Regions from separate parts of the Fictibacillus sp. Mic-4 genome, predicted to be linked through region 2. Evidence: riboswitches for the same ligand, from Rfam matches in the RefSeq annotation. Region 2 holds a riboswitch; each other region holds the start of a gene.
What was found. A riboswitch is a leader RNA that binds a small molecule or an ion and turns the genes downstream of it on or off. The one in region 2 is predicted to bind lysine.
Positions count from the first base shown of each region.

Region 1: it holds a riboswitch for lysine, as region 2 does, so the genes downstream of both, lysA (diaminopimelate decarboxylase) here and dapA (4-hydroxy-tetrahydrodipicolinate synthase) in region 2, are expected to answer to the same signal.
Region 3: it holds a riboswitch for lysine, as region 2 does, so the genes downstream of both, WD019_RS04440 (aspartate kinase) here and dapA (4-hydroxy-tetrahydrodipicolinate synthase) in region 2, are expected to answer to the same signal.
Region 4: it holds a riboswitch for lysine, as region 2 does, so the genes downstream of both, WD019_RS20315 (amino acid permease) here and dapA (4-hydroxy-tetrahydrodipicolinate synthase) in region 2, are expected to answer to the same signal.

Region 1 is NZ_JBBHZM010000005.1:2,739-8,523, forward strand. Features, by position in the region: gene WD019_RS05665 (DUF309 domain-containing protein) at 85-606, shown strand; gene WD019_RS05670 (peptidylprolyl isomerase) at 648-1,085, opposite strand; gene lysA (diaminopimelate decarboxylase) at 1,180-2,502, opposite strand; lysine riboswitch at 2,608-2,786, opposite strand; gene WD019_RS05680 (spore germination protein) at 2,853-4,325, opposite strand; gene WD019_RS05685 (stage V sporulation protein AE) at 4,282-4,884, opposite strand; gene WD019_RS05690 (stage V sporulation protein AB) at 4,898-5,320, opposite strand; gene WD019_RS05695 (stage V sporulation protein AA) at 5,310-5,785, opposite strand, start outside.
Region 2 is NZ_JBBHZM010000046.1:9,508-15,292, reverse strand. Features, by position in the region: gene liaF (cell wall-active antibiotics response protein LiaF) at 1-214, shown strand, start outside; gene WD019_RS19345 (sensor histidine kinase) at 211-1,251, shown strand; gene WD019_RS19340 (response regulator transcription factor) at 1,244-1,876, shown strand; lysine riboswitch at 1,959-2,138, shown strand; gene dapA (4-hydroxy-tetrahydrodipicolinate synthase) at 2,266-3,153, shown strand; gene WD019_RS19330 (MFS transporter) at 3,558-5,027, opposite strand; gene WD019_RS19325 (aldehyde dehydrogenase family protein) at 5,095-5,785, opposite strand, start outside.
Region 3 is NZ_JBBHZM010000003.1:135,627-141,411, reverse strand. Features, by position in the region: gene bioA (adenosylmethionine--8-amino-7-oxononanoate transaminase) at 1-873, opposite strand, end outside; gene bioD (dethiobiotin synthase) at 876-1,634, opposite strand; gene WD019_RS04440 (aspartate kinase) at 1,755-2,993, opposite strand; lysine riboswitch at 3,133-3,324, opposite strand; gene uvrC (excinuclease ABC subunit UvrC) at 3,396-5,171, opposite strand; gene trxA (thioredoxin) at 5,616-5,785, opposite strand, start outside.
Region 4 is NZ_JBBHZM010000057.1:881-6,665, reverse strand. Features, by position in the region: gene WD019_RS20320 (saccharopine dehydrogenase family protein) at 163-1,362, shown strand; gene WD019_RS20315 (amino acid permease) at 1,456-2,916, opposite strand; lysine riboswitch at 3,016-3,204, opposite strand; gene WD019_RS20310 (phosphodiester glycosidase family protein) at 3,393-5,000, shown strand; gene WD019_RS20305 (amidase) at 5,134-5,785, shown strand, end outside.

The sequences.
Region 1 (5,785 bases), on a different contig from region 2:
AATGGCTTTCCTCTAATGTAAAAAAGAAAATCTTTAGCAAGTGTGCTCCGTTTTTGATAAACTGGGAAAGAAAGGGGAATGAACGTGTATCCAAAAGCACTCATTGATTACCTTACCTATTTTCATGGGAACAGAGACTATTTTGAATGCCATGAAGTACTTGAAGAACATTGGAAAAACGAAGGTGCACAAAATAGCGTTTGGGTCGGCCTTATTCAAATTGCGGTCTCTCTTTATCATCAGCGCCGCGGAAACAAAACCGGTGCTCTTCGCATGATAAAGAGCGCTATTCGTATTCTTTCCAATCAAAAGGAAGAGCTCTCCCGTTATGGCTTACATTACGAGGCCTTAATGGAATTGCTAACGAAAAGGGACATCGAAATTGAAAACGACGAGGTATATTCCGACATGAATTTACCCCTTTTAGATCTTGGTTTACGAAAAGAATGTGAAAGAATACTTCAACAAACCGGACTTCGATGGGGCTCTGAAAGTGATTTCAATAATAAATACATTATCCATAAACATAAGCTAAGAGACCGTACAGATGTGATTGAAGAAAGGCTAAAGCAGAAAAAACAAAAAGCAGACAGGAGAATACCCTAAAAAAGAGGATATCCTGATTTCAGGGTATCCTCTTCTCACTTTTACTCATCAAATACGACGACTTTCTCCATTGTATCGCCGTTTCTCATGTTTAGCACCGTGTCCATTCCTGAAGTCACCTGGCCAAAAACGGTATGAACGCCGTTTAAATGAGGTTGAGCTTCATGAACGATGAAAAATTGGCTTCCCCCGGTATCTTTTCCTGCATGAGCCATAGAAAGAGCGCCTGGAACATGTTTGTGCGGATTTCCTTCTGTTTCGCATTTAATTGTATAACCCGGTCCGCCAGTTCCTGTTCCGTGAGGGCAACCACCTTGACTTACAAAGCCCGGAATCACGCGGTGGAAAGTAAGACCATTGTAGAATCCTTCATTTGCTAATTTCTCAAAATTGGCGACCGTCCCCGGTGCTTCGTTAGGAAATAATTCGAATTCGATTTTATCTCCATCAAGCATTAGTATGTATCCTTTTTTAGCCATAATTACATCTCTCCTTTGTAATAGATCTTCTCTATCATACCATAAAATAGCCAAAGGCAAAAAAGAGACAACATCTATTGTCTCTTTTTTAACTTTAAACAAGCGCACCTTTTCTTAAAGGAACATCTTGCTGGATAATGTTTTCATATGTTTCTCGTTTGACGACGATCTGTTCTTCTCCGTTTTCTACAAAAACAACAGCCGGTCTTGGCAGTCGATTGTAATTGTTGGCCATCGAATAACCGTATGCGCCCGTGCAAAAAACAGCTAAAATATCATTTGCTTCCACTTCAGGCAATTTCAAATCCCAAATGAGCATATCACCTGATTCACAGCACTTTCCAGCGATTGAGACGGTCTTCGTGTATGGGGCAAACGCTTTATTTGCAACCATAGCTTCATAACGAGCCTGATATAACGCCGGACGAATATTGTCGCTCATTCCTCCATCGACTGAGACGTAATGGCGGACTTCCGGAATGTCCTTTTGCGAACCGATGGAATAAATTGTCGTTCCGGCGTCCCCGACAAGCGATCTTCCTGGTTCGATCCATATTTCCGGACATTCTGCCCCTAATTTTTTTGTATGCTTTTTCACTTCTTGAACCATCGCATCGATATACACACGCGGCTCAAGCGGTTGGTCTTCAGACGTATATCGTATGCCGAATCCGCCACCTAAATTAAGCACTTCCGGAAAGTAAGAGTGCTGACTATGCCAGCGGGCCAAATAGTCAAATAATTTTTCAATCGCTAAAACAAATCCTGTCGTTTCAAAGATTTGCGAGCCAATATGGCAATGAATTCCTGCCAGATGAAGGCGTTTTGAGTGTTTTAGAGCATATAGCATCGCTTCTTCTGCCTGTCCATTTTGCAAATCAAAGCCAAATTTCGAATCTTCCTGTCCAGTTAAAATATATTCATGGGTATGTGCTTCAATGCCCGGGGTCACTCTGAGCAAAATTTGCGTCTTCTTATCATATCTTTCACAAAGCTCATGGAGCATCGATAGTTCGTGAAAATTATCGACAACAAAACAGCCGATATTCTCTTTTAACGCAAACTCCAATTCTGCATAACTTTTATTGTTGCCATGAAAATGGATTTTTTCCGTCGGGAATCCCGCATGGATCGCTGTATAAAGTTCTCCACCGGATACAACGTCAAGGCTAAGCCCTTCTTCTTCCATTAGTTGAACCATCGCAATGCAAGAAAACGCTTTGCTTGCATACGCCACTTGCGCTGTAACGCCATGAACCTGGAAAGCTTCTTTAAACGCTCTTGCCCTCTGTCTTATTAGCGCAACATCATATATATATAAAGGCGTACCGTATTTTTTTGCCAATTCAATTGTATCTACTGACCCAATCGTTAAATGCCCTTTTTCATTAATCAAACTTGTTCCATGTAAAAACATTGACCAATCTCCTCTCCGAAAATATAGAGATTCAATCCGACGAAAAATGAAAAGACAGCTAATGCCAAAAAAGGTACATTAACTGTCTTGAACCCGTACCCTCATTGTCGGAATAGCTCTCCACTACGTAATTTGTAGTGACAGTCCGTTGCCTATTTGACAACGACCCAGCATAAAATGGCATGGACCCATTTTACACTTCGGCAAATTGACCTTTCCGATTACTTCATCGTGTCCATTCACTTCATAATCGTACTCATTCGCTTTGCGCCTCTACCCCATTGCGAAGAATGAGGCATATTTAATTATTATGAAAAACTTTAACATACATTCCCCTAATTGTGCAAGGCTTAATTTGATGTTCTTTTCGGATTTTGCGGATGTAAAATACTTGGCCTCATTTTTGTCATCGGTACGGCCACCCGCATAATAATTGTAAGCAGCGCCTTCGCGTTAAATGGCATAAACGGCCATAAATACGGTGTATTTAAATTTTTCATATTCGCAATAAAAATAATAAACAGCGTCAAGCCAATAACATAGCCCGGAACGTGGAAAATCGCGACAAGTAAAAGCAGCAATATCCGAAAAAGATCATTCGCCAATCCTAATTCCACACTTGGAGTGACAAACGTTCCGATGGCTGAAACAGAACTGTATAAAATGACTTCAGGAACGAAAACTCCGACACTGATGGCGATTTGTCCAATGAGCACTGCCGCAACTAATCCCATGGAAGTAGCAAGGGCATTTGGAGTATGGATGGCCGCAAGCCGCAATAAATGAATTCCGACTTCAGCTAATAATAACTGAAGAAAGATCGGCAAATGGCCGTGTTTGTTTGGACCGATAAATTCCAGGCCTTTTGGAAGCAAATGCGGATCCTGCACATATAAATACCAGAGTGGAACAAGCATGATGGCAGCAAGGATGCCGATAAAACGAAACCATCTTTCAAATGCCCCGGTCAGCGGAGTTTGACGGAACTCCTCCGCGTGCTGAACATGGTGAAAATAAGTCGTCGGGGTGATTAAAACGCTTGGGGACGTATCAACCATCACAAGCACGTGCCCTTCTAAAAGGTGCTGAACGGCAACGTCGGGACGTTCAGTATAACGGGCCATTGGAAATGGATTGAATCCTTGCTTGACAAGATATTCTTCAATCGTCTTGTCCGCCATTGGAATACCGTCGATGCTAATTGTGCTTATTTCTTTTTTAATCAATTTTATTAATCCGGGATCTGCAACATCTTTTAAATAGGAAATACAAATATCCGTTTTTGACCGTTCCCCAACCTGTACAATTTCATTTCGAAGCCTTTCATCTCTTAGCCTTCTTCTCGTTAATGCTGTATTGATGATAATATTTTCGGTGTACCCGTCCCTTGACCCCCTGACAACTTTTTCTGTATCCGGTTCTTCCGGATTCCTACCAGGGTAACTACGGACATCAACAATAAATACTTCATCCTCGCCATCTACAAAAATAAGGATTAATCCGGAGAGCAATCGATCAACCGCTTCATCCATATTATCCGTCAGTTCTACTTGTTCATGAGTAATATGATTATGTATGACCTCTTTTACACTATGGGGACTTTTATGCTGGTTGTTCATTAGCATAAATTCCCTCATAATTTGAATGATATAAGTCGTATCGCAAAGCCCGTTGCAATAATAGAGCTGCACTTTTGTTTTCAGCAAAAGCAATTTGCGAACGCCGACATCAAAGGTTTCCCCTATTCCGAGCCGTTTTTTCAACAGTTCTTCATTTTCTTCAATTTTCTTGCTGATTGGTATTTTTGCTTTCTTTTGTGCCACTTACGCCACTCCTTTCTAATATCATTTGGATTGCCTGGGTCGTGATCGGTGCTCCTTTTTCTACTGAATCATACCCGGCCATTTTACCTATATCGCCAACACCGATGACAATAGGCAAATCTAATTCATCGAGAATATATACGGTGTCTCCGTTAATTCTTCCCATTTCTAAATCGGGCAAACCGCTTTTATCAATTCCGTATTCGGTTAAATTACCATAACGATCGATACTGAAATCTACCTTTGTCCATTCGGCATAATGGGTTTTCGAAGCCACGGCGACCGCACCGAGAACTTCTATTTGTGGGTGGCGGCAAATGTCACGCATCGCTCGCTCGCCTGGCCCCTCCCCTTTTTGTCCACAATCATCAAATAAGACAAGCACAGGGTCATACGGAGTCTCTTGAATAAAACGGATCAATTCTCCCCCCGTAATTCTGGTCGGATTGCCCATTGATGCTGATATGCATCGTCCTCCTATCTTCTTTGCAACGAGTTCCGCGGCCTTTAACGCATAAAGATCGCCATCGGTTATGAAAATAACGCGCTTCTTCTTCATGGTGCCTCCCTATTTAATGGTTTACATAATAGACCCAATGAAAAAGTGATCCAAATACTTTTCCGAATACGATGGCCATTAAAATAATAATCAGTTTCTCTTCAAATCCAATCCTTTTAGCCAAAATAGGCAAAACATTGAGCACTTCCGTCAAAGCAGCGGCCAGCATTCCAATAAAAACGCCAAAAAACAAGCCGATTGGAATAAGCAAGAGCGGGGACATGGAAAACGTCAAATGACGCAAATTCATCCAGCCGCCAATAATAGCGCCTAACGTAACACTCGCTTCATAACTGCGAATACGTGAATACGTTTTACTCAATTGCATAAGCCGGGGGACAATTCCTAGAACAGTTAAAAAGGCGACAAATCCCGATCCCACCGCAATCCCTCCGGCAAAGCCGATAAATATGGTAATAAGGATATTAAGTATCATGCAATTTCTTTTCCGTCTCCTTGTTTTCATGTACGATGACATATTGATCCAAATCTTGTTGATAATTAAACATTTCTACTTCGAGCGGGCTTGGTTCTTCATTAAATCGTTTTTTAAATAAATGGTTGAAAAAGAGAATCATCCCAATGCCAAGTCCAAACGAATAAGGGATTTGCAATAAAAGGGGGCGGTTATTTTGTTCCCCTGTTATCATGTAATAAATTTTTTTATGGACAATCCCCATACTGACATCTTCATGAAAATTCATAATTGCAAGTGATGAACCGAAAAACAGAAGCAGCCAGACAAGAAGGAAATAGACGGGGGCAAGCTTCTTTTTTTCATATTGGATTTCTAATATCGTTTGCGCCGGTCCAACCGTTTGCACATCGATCGACTCATAGACATTATGAATATGTTGAATTACTTTGATGACATCGATGACAATGAGATGCTTGTCTTCCG
Region 2 (5,785 bases):
TGTCGGCAACGTCCAAATTCTCGTTCCGTATGATGTGGAAGTTTCCGTTCACCATTCCATCATTGCAGGATCAATGGCGGTTTTTGACTATCGCGAACCGAGATTGTTTAACGAAACGCTCCACGTACAAACGCCGGGCTATGGCGACTCGGTGCAGAAAATCAAGATCATCACCTCTATGATCACTGGGAATTTAGAGGTGAAGCGAATATGAGCATTATGCAGCGGCAAATTTTAACCGGAATTCTTTTTTCATTGATTGTGTTTCTCGCGCTTGTCGTTACGTTTTTCATCGCTTATCCATTATCAGATTGGACAGGGCTATGGGACCGCAGGCTATGGAACCTCCCGTTTGCCATTTTTGTACCTGTGCTGAGCATCCTTATCGGACTTCTATTCGGTCTTGTTTCCGGATATTTTTGGCAAAGACAGTTACGTTTCGTTGAAGACTCTTTGAGTGAGTTGGAACAAGGGAAGCAATCAGAATTTGACCGAGAGGCAAAGCTTGAGGAATTCGATTCACTATTTTCTCAAATTGAAAAGATAAAGAAGCATCTTGCCGAGCAAACTAAGGTCTCTCAAAAAATGGCGAACGAAAAAGCGGAGGTTCTTGAAAAACGGATACAAGAAATTGTTTCTGAGGAGCGCAACCGCCTGGCAAGGGAACTGCATGATTCCGTCAGCCAGCAGCTCTTTGCGGCTTCCATGCTTATGTCCACGATTACTGAATCAAGACCGCTCTCGGATGACCGTGAGACGAAGCAGCTTAAATTAGTGGAAGAAATGATTCAACAATCACAGCTGGAAATGCGGGCCCTGCTCCTTCATCTTCGCCCCGTTGCGTTAAAAGGAAAATCGCTTCAAGAAGGCATTCAGGAGCTTTTAATTGAGCTGCAGCAAAAAGTCCCGATGAACATTCAATGGAAGGTTGAAAAAATGGCGCTTGACAAAGGGATTGAAGACCATTTATTCCGCATTCTTCAGGAATCCGTCTCCAACACATTACGACATGCGAAAGCGACTTCATTGGACGTTCTTCTAATCAAGCGCGATCAATTTGTCATTATGCGCATCTCCGATGACGGCATCGGCTTTAATGTAGAACAAACAAAAACGGGGTCTTATGGGTTGCAAAACATGCATGAACGCGCCGCGGAAATTGGTGGAACACTAAAAATCATCAGCGTTGTTAATAAAGGGACCCGCCTGGAGGTCAAAGTCCCAATGATAAAGGAGGAGGACAATGATTAAAGTGTTATTTGTCGATGATCACGAGATGGTGAGGATTGGCGTCTCTTCCTATTTATCCGCTCAGCCGGACATTGAAGTCATCGGCGAAGCCGACAATGGAAAAACGGCGGTCGAACTCGCTTTAAGCTTGCGTCCGGATATTATTTTGATGGATTTAGTCATGGAGGAGATGGACGGCATTGAAGCAACGAAGCAAATTATCGAACAATGGCCGGATGCAAAAATCATCATAGTCACCAGCTTTTTAGATGATGAAAAGGTGTATCCTGCGATTGAGGCAGGTGCGATGAGCTATATGCTGAAAACATCGAAAGCGAGCGAAATCGCCAGAGCGATCCGCTCTACTTACCATGGCCAATCTGTATTGGAGCCGGAAGTGACCGGCAAAATGATGACGAAAATGCGGCAAAAAGAGCGGCGATTGCCCCATGAGGAACTGACAAAACGTGAAATGGAAGTTTTGCTTCTCATGGCCGAAGGAAAAACGAACCAGGAAATTGCAGATGATCTTTTTATCGCATTAAAGACTGTGAAAGTCCATGTCAGTAACATTTTAAGCAAGCTGAATGTTCAAGACCGGACACAGGCAGTCATTTATGCTTTCAAGCATTCGCTAGCGGACTGATTGTTAATTTATCCTTGCAAGATAAGGAATCTCTTGTTATAGTAAAACAAATTGAATCATTTCTTTTCTTCAATACGATTGAAGTGAGGATAGAGGAGCAAAGACCATTAGTACACAATACGAGGAGAATGAGAGCCAATGACGATTGTGGAAAGGGGAATTTGCCGAAGCGGAAAAGAATCTCATTTTCTTGAAGCTGGTTCTGCTATTGAATAAATACAGAACTGTCATATAGGAAACTATATGGAGGGCTATCTCATGCATGGTGACGAATGGACCAATTTTGTTCCTATTGCAACAGCGAATCCCTCGTTGTTGCTTTTTTGCGTTTGCAAATAGATGGCCCTGATCCCTCAAGCTTATAAAAAACTATATAAGGGTGTGAAACTATGAATTTTGGCCAAGTTTTAACAGCGATGGTCACTCCATTTGATCAAAATGGTGAAGTGGATTTTAACGCCGTGAGGACTTTAGTTCATCATTTAATTGATAATGGTTCTGATGGATTAGTTGTGGCCGGGACAACCGGGGAGTCTCCTACATTGACGCTGGAAGAGAAAGTTGAGTTATTTAAAGTTACAGTAGAAGCGGCTGGCGGAAAGGTTCCGGTCATTGCCGGCACTGGATCAAATAATACGAAAGCTTCCATCAGCTTAACAAAGAAAGCGGAAGAAGCGGGAGCAGACGGCATTATGCTCGTTGCCCCATACTATAATAAACCGTCTCAAGAAGGATTATATCAGCACTTTAAAGCGATTGCCGAATCAACGCCATTGCCTGTCATGCTTTATAACATCCCGGGTCGAAGTGTTGTCAATATGTCGGTAGAAACGGTCATCCGCCTTTCTGAAATCGACAATATTGTCGCAATCAAAGAAGCGAGCGGCGACCTGGATGCCATGGCGCAGATGATTGAAAAAACGCCAGATGATTTCACATTGTACAGTGGCGATGATGGATTAACCTTGCCGGTGCTTTCGATTGGTGGAGCAGGCGTCGTTTCGGTGGCGTCACACATCATTGGCAATGAAATGCAAGATATGATCAATCGCTTTAGAAGCGGTGACGTGCAGGATGCTGCTTCCAAACACCGCAGCCTTCTTCCAATTATGAAAGCATTATTTGCCGCGCCAAGCCCATCGCCGGTGAAATTCGCTTTAAATGAAAGAGGAGTAAATGTTGGAGACGTCCGCTTACCACTCGTACCTTTAAACGAAGAAGAAAAAATGGCGCTACGAAACGTACTCGAGCAAATCAATTTAGAGCCTGTACGCTGAACAAGCTGCCTGAACTGTCTTCGGACAATCATCCAGCTGGTTTGGACAATAAATTTTACTGTTTAGAAAATAAATTTGGAAAATAAAATTTGCGGTATAGAAAATAAAATCTGTAATTCGGAAAATAAATTCTGCAGTTTGGAAAATGAATGATGCGGCTCGGAAAATAAACGGGTGATCCCCCGAAGTATAGACAAGATCTGCTCGAATTTGAGCCATAATTGAACAAAAAACAGCAAATATCGCTGTCAATCTGAACATTCATGCAAAGAGGATGTCCTAAAAGCAGAACTTTTGGACATCCTCTGTTTTTTACGGCATAAGGGCCAGCGGAAGCGATCTATTCTTCGTAAGAAAAAGCGCTCTTTATCCACTACGGATCGCTATTAATTCGGCCATTCGTCTTATCCGTATATCTTCCCCTTTTTAGGCTTGATCCCGTGACTTCTCTCATCCGCTGCCACCATGTTTGCTTCATGGTCTTCTTCTTTCCACCAGAGGGCTCGAGCCGGATTTTTCAAAACTTCTTTTACTTCATCCGGATCCTCAACGATCGGCTGGCATCCGCGCAATGATTTGCCCGCTGTTTCTTTGACAAAACAGGAGACAATGATGAGTCCGAAAAGACAAACAGCCATCAAGTAAAAAGCGGGGAACATGCGATTCTTCGTAATGCTGACGAGCCAGGCGATAATAAGAGGCGTCGTCCCTCCAAATAAAGAGGTTGAGACATTGTACGTAATAGCAAGTGATCCGTAGCGCACTTTCGTAAAAAATAATGAAGGTAGCGTCGCTGGAAGCGTCCCCTGGAAAGCAGCGAGCAAACCGCTAAGGAGAAGCACCCCGCAAAAAACAATAAAGCTATTGCCGTTACCGATCATCATAAAGATTGGGATGCTAAGGAGAACAATGCCAATTAAAGCTCCCTTAATAATGCGATTACGCCCAATGCGGTCGCTCCAATAGCCGAATGCAAGGATAATCGGCATTGTGATCACCATCACGATAATGAGCAACATTAATCCTTTTGTTTCTCCAAAATGAAGTTCCTGTGTTAAGTAAGCTGGCATATAAGTAAGCAGCATATAGTTCACTGTATTATAAAAGAGGACGATTCCTACGCAAATTAACAACGGTTTCCAATGGTCGGTAACAATTTCTTTAAGAGAAGCACGATGTTTTTCTTCTTCTTCGGCTTTGACCATCGCTTTAAAAGCAGGGGTTTCTTCTAGCCGGGACCGAAAATACAGCCCTATAAACCCTAAAGGGCCAGCAATTAGAAATGGAATCCGCCAACCCCAATCAACCATCCTTTCAGAGCCAAGAAGGAATGTCATCAAAGTGACCAGCGAAGCGCCTGCGCAAAAGCCAATGAGCGAGCCCACCTCTAAACCGCTCGACATAAAGCCTCGTTTTTTATCCGGCGTTGATTCTGCGATAAATGTCATGGCTCCCGCATATTCCCCTCCTGTTGAAAATCCCTGGATCAGCCTTGCCATCATCAACAAGACTGGCGCGACCGTTCCAATGGATGCGTAACTCGGAATAAGACCGATGCTTAATGTCGCAAGAGCCATCATAATTAACGTAAGAGACAGGACTTTTTTGCGCCCGAAACGATCTCCCAGCATGCCAAAAACAAGACCGCCAATCGGGCGTGAGATAAAAGCAATAGCAAAAGTCGCTAATGCATAAATCAATTGGTCGGAAGGGTCGATTTCCGGGAAGAAAACTTTTCCAATAGTAACCGCTAAATAAGAATAGAGCCCGAAGTCGAACCATTCCATAGCGTTGCCGAGCGAAGTAGCAATGACGGATTGTTTTGCAAGTTTTGTATTAACAATGGTGATATCTTCTTTTTTCAATGATTCCAATGAAGGTTCCTCCTCATTTTATTATTTGTAATCACCCTCTTGCAGTTCATTGCTCATTGTTAATCGTTCATAATTTGAAGCAAACCACTTTCGGCTCCGTCATTTCCTGGATCGCAAATTTGATTCCTTCCCTTCCAAGTCCAGACCCTTTCACGCCTCCAAATGGCATGCTGTCAATTCGGTAGTCGCTAGAGTCGTTGACCATAATCCCGCCGACATCCATCTGTTTAATCGCACGGAATGCCTTCTCGATGTTATTTGTAAAAATGCCCGCCTGTAATCCGTAATTCACATCATTCGCTTCCTGGATCGCGGTATCGAGATCTGGAACAGAATAGAGGAGGACGACCGGGCCAAAAATTTCTTCCTTTGCAATCGTGCAATCGTCAGGGACGTTTATTAAAACGGTCGGTGAATAGAAAGCGCCATTGCGCTCCCCGCCCGTCAGCAATACGGCCCCTTTTTCGATCGCTTCATTTACGAGATGTTCAACGCGAATCGCTTCTTTTTCGGTAATTAGCGGACCCATATCGGTCAGCTCCGACTGCTTATCGCCAACTCGATAGCTCCTCGTTCGTTCAACAAACGCTTGCTGAAATTCATCCATTACACTTTCCTGAACGTAAATCCGCTGTACGCCAAGGCAATTTTGCCCCGCTGCCCAGAAGGCACCGGATACGGCCGATTCAACAGCTTCCCGTAAATCGGCGTCCTCTAAAACAATAACGGGGGAGTTGGAACCAAGCTCCATCCCGATT
Region 3 (5,785 bases), on a different contig from region 2:
CAAATAGCCTCCCGTTATTCCTTTTGCGACACATAGAAAATCAGGCTGAACTTTTTCTTGTTCACAAGCAAACATCGTTCCTGTCCTGCCAAACCCAACGGCAACTTCATCGGCAATCATCAGAACATTGTATTTCGTGCAAAGCTTTCGAACTCCCGATAAAAAGCCTTTAGGATGGGTGATCATTCCCGCCGCTCCTTGTACAAGCGGTTCGATAATTAATGCTGCCACCTCTTCGTGATGTTCCGCTAAAATCGCTTCTAATGCATCAAGACATTGCTTCTTTGCCTCTTCTTCTGTTCGGACACCTGTCATCCGGTAAACATATGGTGTCGGTGCTTCAATACGGTCAATTAAAATCGGCTTAAATATTTTATGGAATGTGTCCATGCCGCCAACGCTGACCGAACCGATCGTATCGCCGTGATACGCTTCTTTGAAGGAAATATATTTATTCTTTTTTTCATAGCGTACGGGATCCACCAGTTTCCAATACTGATACGCCATTTTTAATGCGATTTCAACAGAAGTCGATCCTGAGTCCGAATAAAACACTTTATTTAATCCAGGAGGGGTTAGCTCGACTAATTTTTTTGCGAGCAAAATCGAAGGGACATTTGCTGCTCCTAACAATGTGGAGTGAGAGATTTTCTCAAGCTGCTCCTTAAGCGCTTCATTCAGCAGCGGATGAGCATGTCCATGAACGTTCACCCAGAGAGAAGAGTATCCATCTAAATAACGATTTCCCTCGATATCGATTAAATAATTTCCTTCTCCCCGCTCAATGATGAGTGGTTTTTCTTTCTTGTATTGTTGCATTTGCGTAAATGGATGCCATACATACTCTTTATCCCATTGTTCTAACTCATGCATTTTCAATTGGTGACCTCCATAAACTCGTTTTGACATTGTTTTAAGCGCTTGAAAAATATGTCTCTATTAATCAATGGTTCTTTAGAAGCGAGTTTCTTTTGCATCTCGGGAATGAGAGGCGCGGCAATTGATGGAATACAGCCTATTACCGGTACTCCACTTAGTTTTTGGATCATGTTTATGTTATCTTCTTGCATAAAACCTGGCTCTTCGGGCATCTGGTTAAAAATTAGCCCCACAATCGGAATTCCTTTAGACTTTGCATAAGCAATGGTCAACAATGTATGATTAATCGTTCCAAGCTCCGGATGAGTGACGATCAATAACGGCAACCGTAAATCGCAGATCAGGTCGGCAGTCATATAGACACCCTTTCGATCTTCAGCAAGTGGAACGACAAGACCCCCCGCTCCTTCAACGAATACAAAATCATTTTCCTTTTGCAGTTGATGGAACTGTTCGATTATCCGTTTGCGGTCGATCTCAATTTTTGAACGATTTGCCGCTAAGTGCGGCGAAACGGCATCTTTTAAGCAATATGTACATAATTCTTCCTGGGAATACGGCAATGCCGCCAACTGTTTATAAAATTGAACGTCTTCGGCAATAAGCTTCCCGGCGTGTTCGATTCCACCGCTTTGTATCGGTTTAAAAGGAACGGCTTTCATCCCTTCTTTTTGAATTAAAGCCGTTAAATAGGCCGTAACAACTGTTTTTCCAACGCCTGTGTCAACTCCCGTGATAAAAAGAGCGTTAGTCATTCCGTAGGCTCCTTTCTAGTATATTCTTAAACTATCGTAAAGAAAAAAAGGACTATTGTCAACTTATAAAACAATAAGGTTAACAATAGGTACAATAAAAAGTCCGGTGGTCACCGGACTTTATTTGTGAGCTACAGGCTCTCTCGCATCTAATTCAAAAACGTCGTGTAATGTTTCAATTGCTTTAATCATGAATTCCTGGTCAACAATTGTCGATACTTTAATTTCAGAAGTGCTTACCATCTTAATCATAATGCCTTGATCAGCCAATGATTTAAACATTTTTGCGGCGACTCCAGGATTGGAAATCATGCCTGATCCAACAATCGACACTTTAGCAAGCTGATCCTCGTGAACAATCGATTCAAAACCAAGCCTGTGACGATTAGTTTCCAAAACGGAAATCGTATTGTCCAATACATTTGAATCGATCGAAAATGAAATATTCATCGATTCATTCTCGTTCACATTTTGAATAATGATATCAACATTAATCCCGTTTTCCGCAAGCATTGTGAACAAATGTGAAAGAGTTGTTAACTCGTTCGGCAAGCCTTCCACCGTTACTTTTGTCACATTTCCTTCAAATGCAAGACCTCTTACGACCAATTGATTTTCCACCGTACATTCCTCCTCAACAATCGTTCCGCTTTCCATCGATAAACTTGAACGTACTTCCAGTTTTACACCATAATTTTTCGCAAATTCCACCGCTCTTGGATGCAATACCCCTGCACCTAGATTAGCCATTTCAAGCATTTCATCATATGAGATCGATTCCAGTTTTCTCGCCCCGTCAATGACTCTTGGGTCTGTTGTAAACACCCCTGTTACATCAGTAAATATATCGCATTTCTCGGCTTTCAATGCAGCAGCTAATGCGACAGCCGTCGTATCCGATCCGCCTCTTCCAAGTGTCGTTATTTCATCCGGTCCCGAAACAACTCCCTGAAAGCCGGCAACGATGACAATTTTACCTTCCTCCAATAAACGGCAAATTCGATCCGTATGAATGTTACGTATTCGCGCATTTCCAAAAACTTTCTCTGTTTCAATACCTGCCTGCCATCCTGTTAATGATACTGCTTCATACCCTTTTTCTTGAAGCGCCATCGAAAGAAGGGCAATCGTTACTTGCTCACCCGTTGATAAGAGCATATCCATTTCTCTTTGCGAAGGCTTTTGTGAAATTTCCCCCGCCAAACGAACGAGTGTATCCGTCGTTTTGCCCATTGCTGAAACGACAACGACAACACTGTGACCTTCTTCTACTGTTTGAATGACGCGATTGGCAACATTTTGAATGCGTTCTACACTGCCTACACTTGTTCCTCCAAACTTTTGCACCATTACTGCCATTACTTTCATCCTCTCTTCCCGCTCTTACTTTCCGTATTTTTTACCAATCGATCTCTTTAGAGAAAACAAAAAGCAACAATAAGGAAAAAACCTTATTGTTGCTTGAATATGCAACAGTAAGCCAGTTTTGTTTCCCCTCATGTGAGATAGTTCTCCATACACCCTTTGGGTAAGGATGCATGACAGCCCTGCACTTATTCAGATACAGGTCCAGCCTGATGAACGAAGGAGTTTCATCAAACTTCGGCAAAAATCCCCTTTCCCCCACTATCATAAGAGCTCCTTACTCTTCAAATGGGATACTGTTGGTTTTTGCTCCTCTACCATCACTTCAATTGAAGCATGGCACATATATTAAATTGGTTATAGTTTAGCAAACTTATATCCAAATTTCAATTCATTTTATGAATCTTTTTTTAACGCCTCATAAATTGTTTTTGCTATCGGCCCCGGTATTCCCGCAGCCTGAATCTCTTCTATGCTCGCTTCTTTCATTTTTTTAATCGAGCCGAAGTGTTTCAATAATGCTTTTTTACGCTTTTCGCCAACCCCGGGAATATTGTCAAGACTTGAAGAAAACATTCCCTTTGCTCGAACCTGGCGATGGAATGATATCGCAAAACGGTGAACTTCGTCCTGAATGCGCTGCAATAAATAAAATTCCTGGCTATTCCGGGGCAATGGAATAAATTTCAGGGGATCGCCCATCCACAATTGCGAGGTGCGGTGTTTATCGTCTTTGGCCAACCCTGCTACCGGAATGAACAAGTTCAGCTCATTTTCAAGAACATCTTGCGCTGCTGCGATTTGCCCTTTCCCTCCGTCGATAATGATTAAATCAGGTAATGGGCCATTTTCTTTTAACATTCTTGAATACCGTCTTCGAATGACCTCACGCATGGATGCATAGTCATCCGGACCTTCAACCGTTTTAATTTTGTATTTCCGGTATTCTCTTTTATTTGGTTTCCCATCCGTAAAGACGATCATTGCCGATACAGGGTTCGTTCCGTGAATGTTTGAATTATCAAAGGCCTCGATCCGATATGGCGGAGCGATGTTCATCTGTTTTCCAAGGTTTTGGATCGCACGAATTGTTCGGTCTTCATCCCTTTCAATAAGGGCAAATTTTTCCTCTAAAGCAAGTTTTGCATTTTTTGTCGCCAACTCGACAAGTTCTTTTTTTTGGCCTCTTTTTGGTTGAATCACCTTTATACCAAGCAATTCTTTTACTAATTCGCCATCAATTTCAGCCGGCAACAAAATTTCTTTTGGTAGCGGATAATTTTTTTGTAAATAAAATTGACCAATAAAGGTAACAACATCTTCATCGGCTTCCCCGTAAAATGGAAAAAGTGAAACATCACGTGCGATCAGTTTTCCCTGACGGATAAAAAATACTTGTACACACATCCAGCCTTTATCAAATGTATATCCAAATACATCACGGTCAATGAGATCAGCCGTCATCATCTTTTGTTTTTCCATAACAGCTTCAATGTGATGAATTTGATCCCTTAATTCTTTTGCACGCTCAAAGTTTAATTGTTCGGATGCAGCAAGCATTTTTTCCGTCAGCTCTTCTTTCACTTCCTTATACCCGCCGCCAAGAAATTTACTAATTCCTTCCACCATTTGCGCGTTTTCTTCCTTGCTTACTTCATTCACGCAAGGAGCTAAGCATTGCCCAATATGGTAATAGAGACAAACACGATCAGGGATGGTGTTGCATTTCCGCAGCGGAAAAAGCCGGTCGAGCAGTTTTTTCGTTTCTTGAGCCGCCCCGGCATTGACAAACGGCCCAAAATATTTCCCGCCGTCTTTTTTCACTTTGCGCGTATACAAAAGGCGGGGATGTTTTTCCGCGGTAATTTTTAAATAAGGATAGCTTTTATCGTCTTTGAGCATAACATTGTATTTCGGGTCATGCTTCTTGATTAAGTTCATTTCTAACAGAAGGGCTTCAATTTCCGAAGAGGTTACAATGTATTCAAAATCTTTAATTTCACTTACAAGCCGTTGTGTCTTCCCGTCGTGAGTTCCAGTAAAGTAGGAGCGGACACGATTTTTCAATACTTTTGCCTTGCCGACATAAATGATTTGGCCAAATTGATCTTTCATCAAGTAACAGCCCGGTTGTGCCGGCAAAATAGCGAGCTTTTCTTTAATCGTATTCACGCTACGCCCTCCTTTCTTCTTTCTTCTCTACCCTCCATCATAGCACGAAACACCCGTTCTTGCAGTTATGGAAAACAGAAAGAGGCGATTATCCCATAAGATGATCGCCAAACTTTACTGAATACCTCAACTAAAAATTGATCTTTAAATTGATAGATTTTTTTGGCTAAAATGCACTAACTCATCATAACCAAATAAGTGCAAAGTATTGTATTAGAATAAAATGATAGGCATTGTTTCCATGTTCGAACCATACAGCTGCTGGAAGAGGAACGGCCTCAATTTGAAATCATATTTAAACAACCTGTTACGGCAATCGGATTGTATGGAATCAAAAGAAAAGTCAAAACGCTTTATGTAACCGTAGATGAAAAAGAAGCTTTTTATGAAGATTTAGCCGCACGAATAAAAAAGTGCCCGGCATAACCGGACACTTTTTTATTTTTATTTATGTTGGTTCAAGAGTTCAACCAATTTCTCTTTTGGTTGGAAACCAACAACTTGATCGACTTTTTCTCCGTCTTTAAAAACGATTAAAGTCGGGATGCTCATAACGCCAAATTTGCTTGCTGTATCTTGATTTTCATCAACATCTAATTTCACAATTTTAACAT
Region 4 (5,785 bases), on a different contig from region 2:
TAAAAAGAAAGTAAAAGACAACCTCGGACAAAGAAGCAGTCGTTATTTAACTTAAAGGGGGTGGCAATTAAAATTGAGGAAATGGCATGAAATGGTATTTGATAAACAAAGGATGTTTCGGATTCGGATTTAGAATTTTTAATTAAATAGGAGGACGACTGTTTGGGTTTTAATGTAGCGATAGTAGGAGTTGGCGGAGTAGGTCAAGTTTGCGCATCAGAAGTAATCAAAAAACGTTATTTATCCAGGCTGGTTCTTGCGGATATTTCTACAATTGAGGCAGAAATCTTTGCAAATTCATTAAGGAAAAACACTTCAGCAGCGATTTCGGTTTATCAAGTAGATGCCAGCAGCAAAGAAAGTGTTGCCTCTATTTTGAATGGCATCGACGTACTGCTTCATGCAGGGATTCCGAAATTTAATTATACGGTAATGCAGGCGTGTATCGATACAAAAACCCATTATATTGATATGGCTTCCGATAGCCCGGACGACCTACTATCTCAACTGGATTGGGGTGATAAATTTAAAAAAGCGGGAATTTTAGGCATTATGGGGTTAGGCTGTGACCCTGGATTTTCAAATATTGCGGCAAGATATGCAGCGGATCAACTGGATACAGTTAAATCCATTACGATTCTTGATGGAGATAATTCTAAAGTGGACTATGAAGGCTTTTGCACCTATTTTAGCCCACAAACGGCCATTCAGGAATGTCTGGCAAGACCAAATTATTGGACCGCAAAAGATGGAATGAAATATTATCCGACACCATTTGCGAATAAGGATGAGTTTGAATTTCCAGACCCAATTGGCTGGTTAGATTGCTATGTGGTAGAACATGAGGAACCTACAACCCTTGGTCAGTCAATCGGGAAAGGATGTGAATATGTAGAGTTCCGGTATGCGCTTCACCCGGATTTTGTAAACACCCTTAAAGTTTTACGTTTTTTAGGGCTTGATAGTGATGAACCCATTCAAGTAGGAGGGGTGAACGTAATTCCGCGTGATGTTGTCGTAACAACAATGCCGAAACCTGCTGAACTTGCCGGAAAAATCCATGGCTATTCATGCGTTGGTGCGAATGTGAAAGGGGCGAAAAATGGTGAAAACGTTGAATTATTTGTCTATACAATCGCGAATCACGATGTAATCTTTGAAAAGGCGGGCTTTCAAGCAACAGTCTGGCAAACCGGCGTTCCACCCGTTGTTGCTGTTGACATGATGGCTGAAGGACTTTTAAATGAAACTGGATGCATTCCACCCGAGAAGATTGCCCCCGTTCCTTTTCTTAAGCGCTTAAAGGCAAGAGGCATGGAATGGTATGTGATAAAGAAAACGAGTCCAATTTTGATGGCTTGAAAATAAAAATGAAATAACACCACCCGTGATCATGATAACGGGTGGTGTTCTCTGCGCTTGACCCTGTCAATTGGGCATTAACGGGCTTTCGATTTAAAATTCACATTGATCAAGTGGAACGACTTTAGTTTTTTTAACGAATTTATATCCAAGCCAAACGATAATGAATAGCGGCAATCCGATATAGGAAACAAGTACACTGTACCAATCAATTGAACCACCCATAAAGGCGGAATAGTTTTGACCTAAAATGACAACGAGACAAAGCGCAAAAGCGAATAATGGACCGAACGGGAACCACTTTGCTTTATATGGCAATGCATTTATATCGAGTCCCCGGGCGACATACGCTTTCCGGAATCTGTAATGGCTGATCGCAATCCCGAGCCAGGCGATAAATCCAGACATGCCGGAAGCGTTTAACAACCATGTATAAACAACCCCGTCGCCAAATAACGATGCTAAAAATGCCACGCAACCTACGAGTGAAGTAACGATCAATGCATTGACCGGAACACCGCGGTTGTTTAATTTAGCAAGAAACTTGGGCGCTTTTCCTTCCCGGGCCAAATCCCAGAGCATCCGGGTTGAAGCATACATCCCGGAGTTTCCCGCAGATAAAACCGCCGTTAAAATAACCGCATTCATAACAGAAGCAGCGAAAGCAATTCCCGCTTTATCAAACACGAGCGTAAAGGGGCTTACTGTTACATCGCTGTTGGCGAGGTTGCCATTTGTATAAGGGATTAATAAGCTAATAACGAAAATGGCCAATACATAAAACAACAAAATACGCCAGAACACTTGACGAACAGCCCGCGGGATATTTTGACGGGGGTCGTCACTTTCACCGGCAGCTACGCCAAGCAGCTCCGTTCCTTGGAATGAAAATCCTGCCGCCATAAATATGCCGAGAGTTGCCATGAATCCACCGTGAAACGGCGCATCTCCTACGGTGAAGTTTTTAAACCCGATCGCATCTCCGTTCATAATTCCAAAAATCATAAGGAAACCAACGATTAAAAAGACGATCACAGTAATTACTTTTATGATCGAAAACCAATATTCCGCTTCTCCAAACCCTTTAACGGATAAAAAGTTTAATAAAAACATAATAACTAAAAAGAGACCGCTCCAGAGAAGAGAGGGGCTATGCGGAAACCAGAACTTCATGATCATCGTAACAGCCGATAATTCAGCAGCTATGGTAATTGCCCAGTTATACCAATAATTCCACCCTAATGCAAACCCGAGAGAAGGATCGACAAATTTTGTTGCATATGTGCTGAAAGAACCGGCAACCGGCATGTATGCTGCCATTTCCGCAAGGCTTGTCATTAAGAAATAAACCATAATTCCTATCGCAATATACGCGAGAAGAGCTCCTCCAGGACCGGCCGAGTGAATCGCGCCTCCGCTTGCGAGGAATAACCCCGTACCAATCGTCCCCCCGAGTGAAATCATTGTTAAATGCCGTGACTTCAAATTCCGTTTTAATTCTGTTTTTTCGCTGGCAGTTGGATGATCTGCCAGATTTCTTGCTGCGCTTTGCATAAAATAACACTCCTCTTTCGTTTATTTGGAAGGAGTGGGAAATAAAAAAACCGCCGAAAGGAATCGACGGTTGTCTAATCTACCCGAATCATGCACCTTCCGTAAGATAGCGCACCACGTTTGATTGGATTACAAACGCGGCAGTTCTGTTCCTATTCGGAAACAGCCCCAGCTTAAGCCCCCAGAGATGGACTTAAACTTCGGCAGCTTTTCCTTTCAGATGGAGTCATTGACGTTCTCTGCATCTCGTCCCTCTTACTCATAAAAGCCGCGACCTCTACCTCATCGGATTGATGAGGATTTTAATCTGTATTCATTTAATAAGACATTTTTATTATAAATGATTCGACATGATCAGACAATAGTTTTCTAAAGAATACTTCTTGTATGGAATTAACAATGTTTTACATTGTTTTCATTGTGAATTAATAAACATGCGATAGCATAAAGTAAGCAAAATGAAGGGAGAACGAAAAATGAAAGTGAGTCCAAAAAGAATAAAAAGTACAATTTTTTCATTAACTTTTGCTTCCGCCATTGCTTCTATATCTATTCCTTCATCTTTAAATCCTTCAATAACTCTGGCGAAAATGAATGAAGCACCCACAACACGGCATATTAAAGAGCTCCCCCTCGGAAAATCCGGACTCCCGGAAAAGCGAGTAATTAAACAGCTCACTGAAGGTGTTACGTTCATTTCCATTGAAAGAGGCAAGAAATCGAACAACGAATATTATACGGTGGACATTGGCTTTTTCAATAAAAAAACGGATGCGGCTATGATGATTGAAGACTTAAAAAACAAAGGGTATGACACTTATTTACATACGATTAAAAATGATTCAACCAACGATGTGAAACATCACAAATTAGGCTATTTAGTTCGAGTCGGCAAGTTCCCGGCGGAAAAGGAAGCTAACAATTTAAATAAAAAATTAAAGTCTGACGGCTTTTTAAATGCAAAAGTTACATACACTGGATTTGATAGTCCAAGGACAACCGGCCTGTGGTCCATTCATGTAATAGAGATTGATCGCCACCGATTTAAAGGCACTATTTCAACTTCTCTGGCAATGGACAAGGTTGAAGGAAAAGAAACCGTTTCAAGTATGGCGAAGCGAACACAATCGATAGCGGCGACCAACGGCGGCTATTTTGTGATGGATGCCAAAGACGGGACTCCAGGCGACCTGGCGGGAATTTCAGTCCATAAAGGACAACTTGTAAGCGAAGCCGTTAACTCCCGCACAAGCTTTATTTTACCGAATGCTAAGAATAACGCATCAATTTCAAAAGTGTCTACTCATTTGAGCATTCAATCATCAGATGGAGCGAAAAGAGAACTGGACGGGATGAACAGGCAACCTGGATTTATTCGAAGCTGCGGGGGCGTTGGCGGCGATCTTCCGACACAGCTTCCCATGCATGATTTTACTTGTAAGGATGACAGTGAACTCATCGAGTTCGATCCGATATTTGGGAGGAGTACACCAGAGGGCAAAGGTGTTGAAGCCGTATTGAATGCTGAAGGAAATGTCGTTGAGGTCAGAGAACAACGAGGGGGGCCGATCCCGTTCAATGGGTCTGTAATAGCAGGAACGAATGAAGCGGCCCTATGGTTGAAAAAACATGCCAAACGAGGAATGAGGCTAACTACTAAACACTACCTTTATGTTGATGGCAAACCATATGCCGCAGGAAAAGGAGCAAACATTGTCAATGGCGGGCCCCGTTTGTTGAAAAATGGGGAAATTTTTGTTAATGCGGAACAGGAAGGCTTTCATGCCAATGAAGAATTTTTCTACCATTTCGGGATCACACGTCACCCACGGACGATGGCCGGTATCAAAGCAAATGGAAATATATTGTTAGTCACTGTTGATGGAAGGAATCCGGAGCGAAGTGTAGGGACCAGTTTTAAAGAAAGTGCAAAAATAATGAAAGCATTAGGAGCTAAAGAGGCATTAAATTTGGACGGTGGAGGATCAACCGCTATGGCAGTTGGCGGAAAGCTCATTTCTCATCCGTCAGATGCCGCGGGTGAACGGCCGGTCGGTGATTCGATTACGATATTGCCTAAATAAATATTCTATTCATTTATCCCATTGAGTAACTTTACCCAATGGGATTTTTTATTTAAATAAGCTATTAAAGTAGCATTTTTAATGGTACGATAAAAAAGAAAATTCAATTATTTCCAATATTAAAGAGGTGTTGATGATGAATCCATTATTGCCGAAAATATTTCAACTTGAGGAAACAACGATCAACAATATTCAAGAAGCGTTTCAGAATGGAAATTTAACATCAAAAGAATTGGTCTGCATGTATATGGAACGGATATCCCTTTATGATGGGCAAGGTCCAGGCCTTAACACGATTCTTGAGTTGAATCCAGATAGCATACATATCGCCGAAGCGTTGGATGAAGAAAGAAAACGAAAGGGGGCGAGAAGCCCGCTTCACGGGATACCCGTTCTTATTAAAGACAATATCGATACGAATGATAAAATGCATACAAGTGCCGGGTCTCTCGCCTTAAAAAATGCCTATGCTGCACGAGATGCATTCATTGTAAAAAAGCTTCGTGAAGCAGGTGCGGTCATTCTTGGAAAAACAAACATGACGGAATGGGCGAACTTTATGACCGAAAATATGACGAACGGATACAGTTCGCGTGGAGGCCAGGTGCTGAATCCGTATGGCCCGGGAACTTTCGATGTGAGCGGTTCAAGTTCCGGTTCTGGAGCAGCCATTGCAGCTAATCTTGCGACGGTAGCAGTCGGAACAGAAACGTCAGGATCTATTTTATGCCCGTCATACGCAAACAATATTGTCGGCATTAAGCCAACAGTCGGCTTGCTTTCAA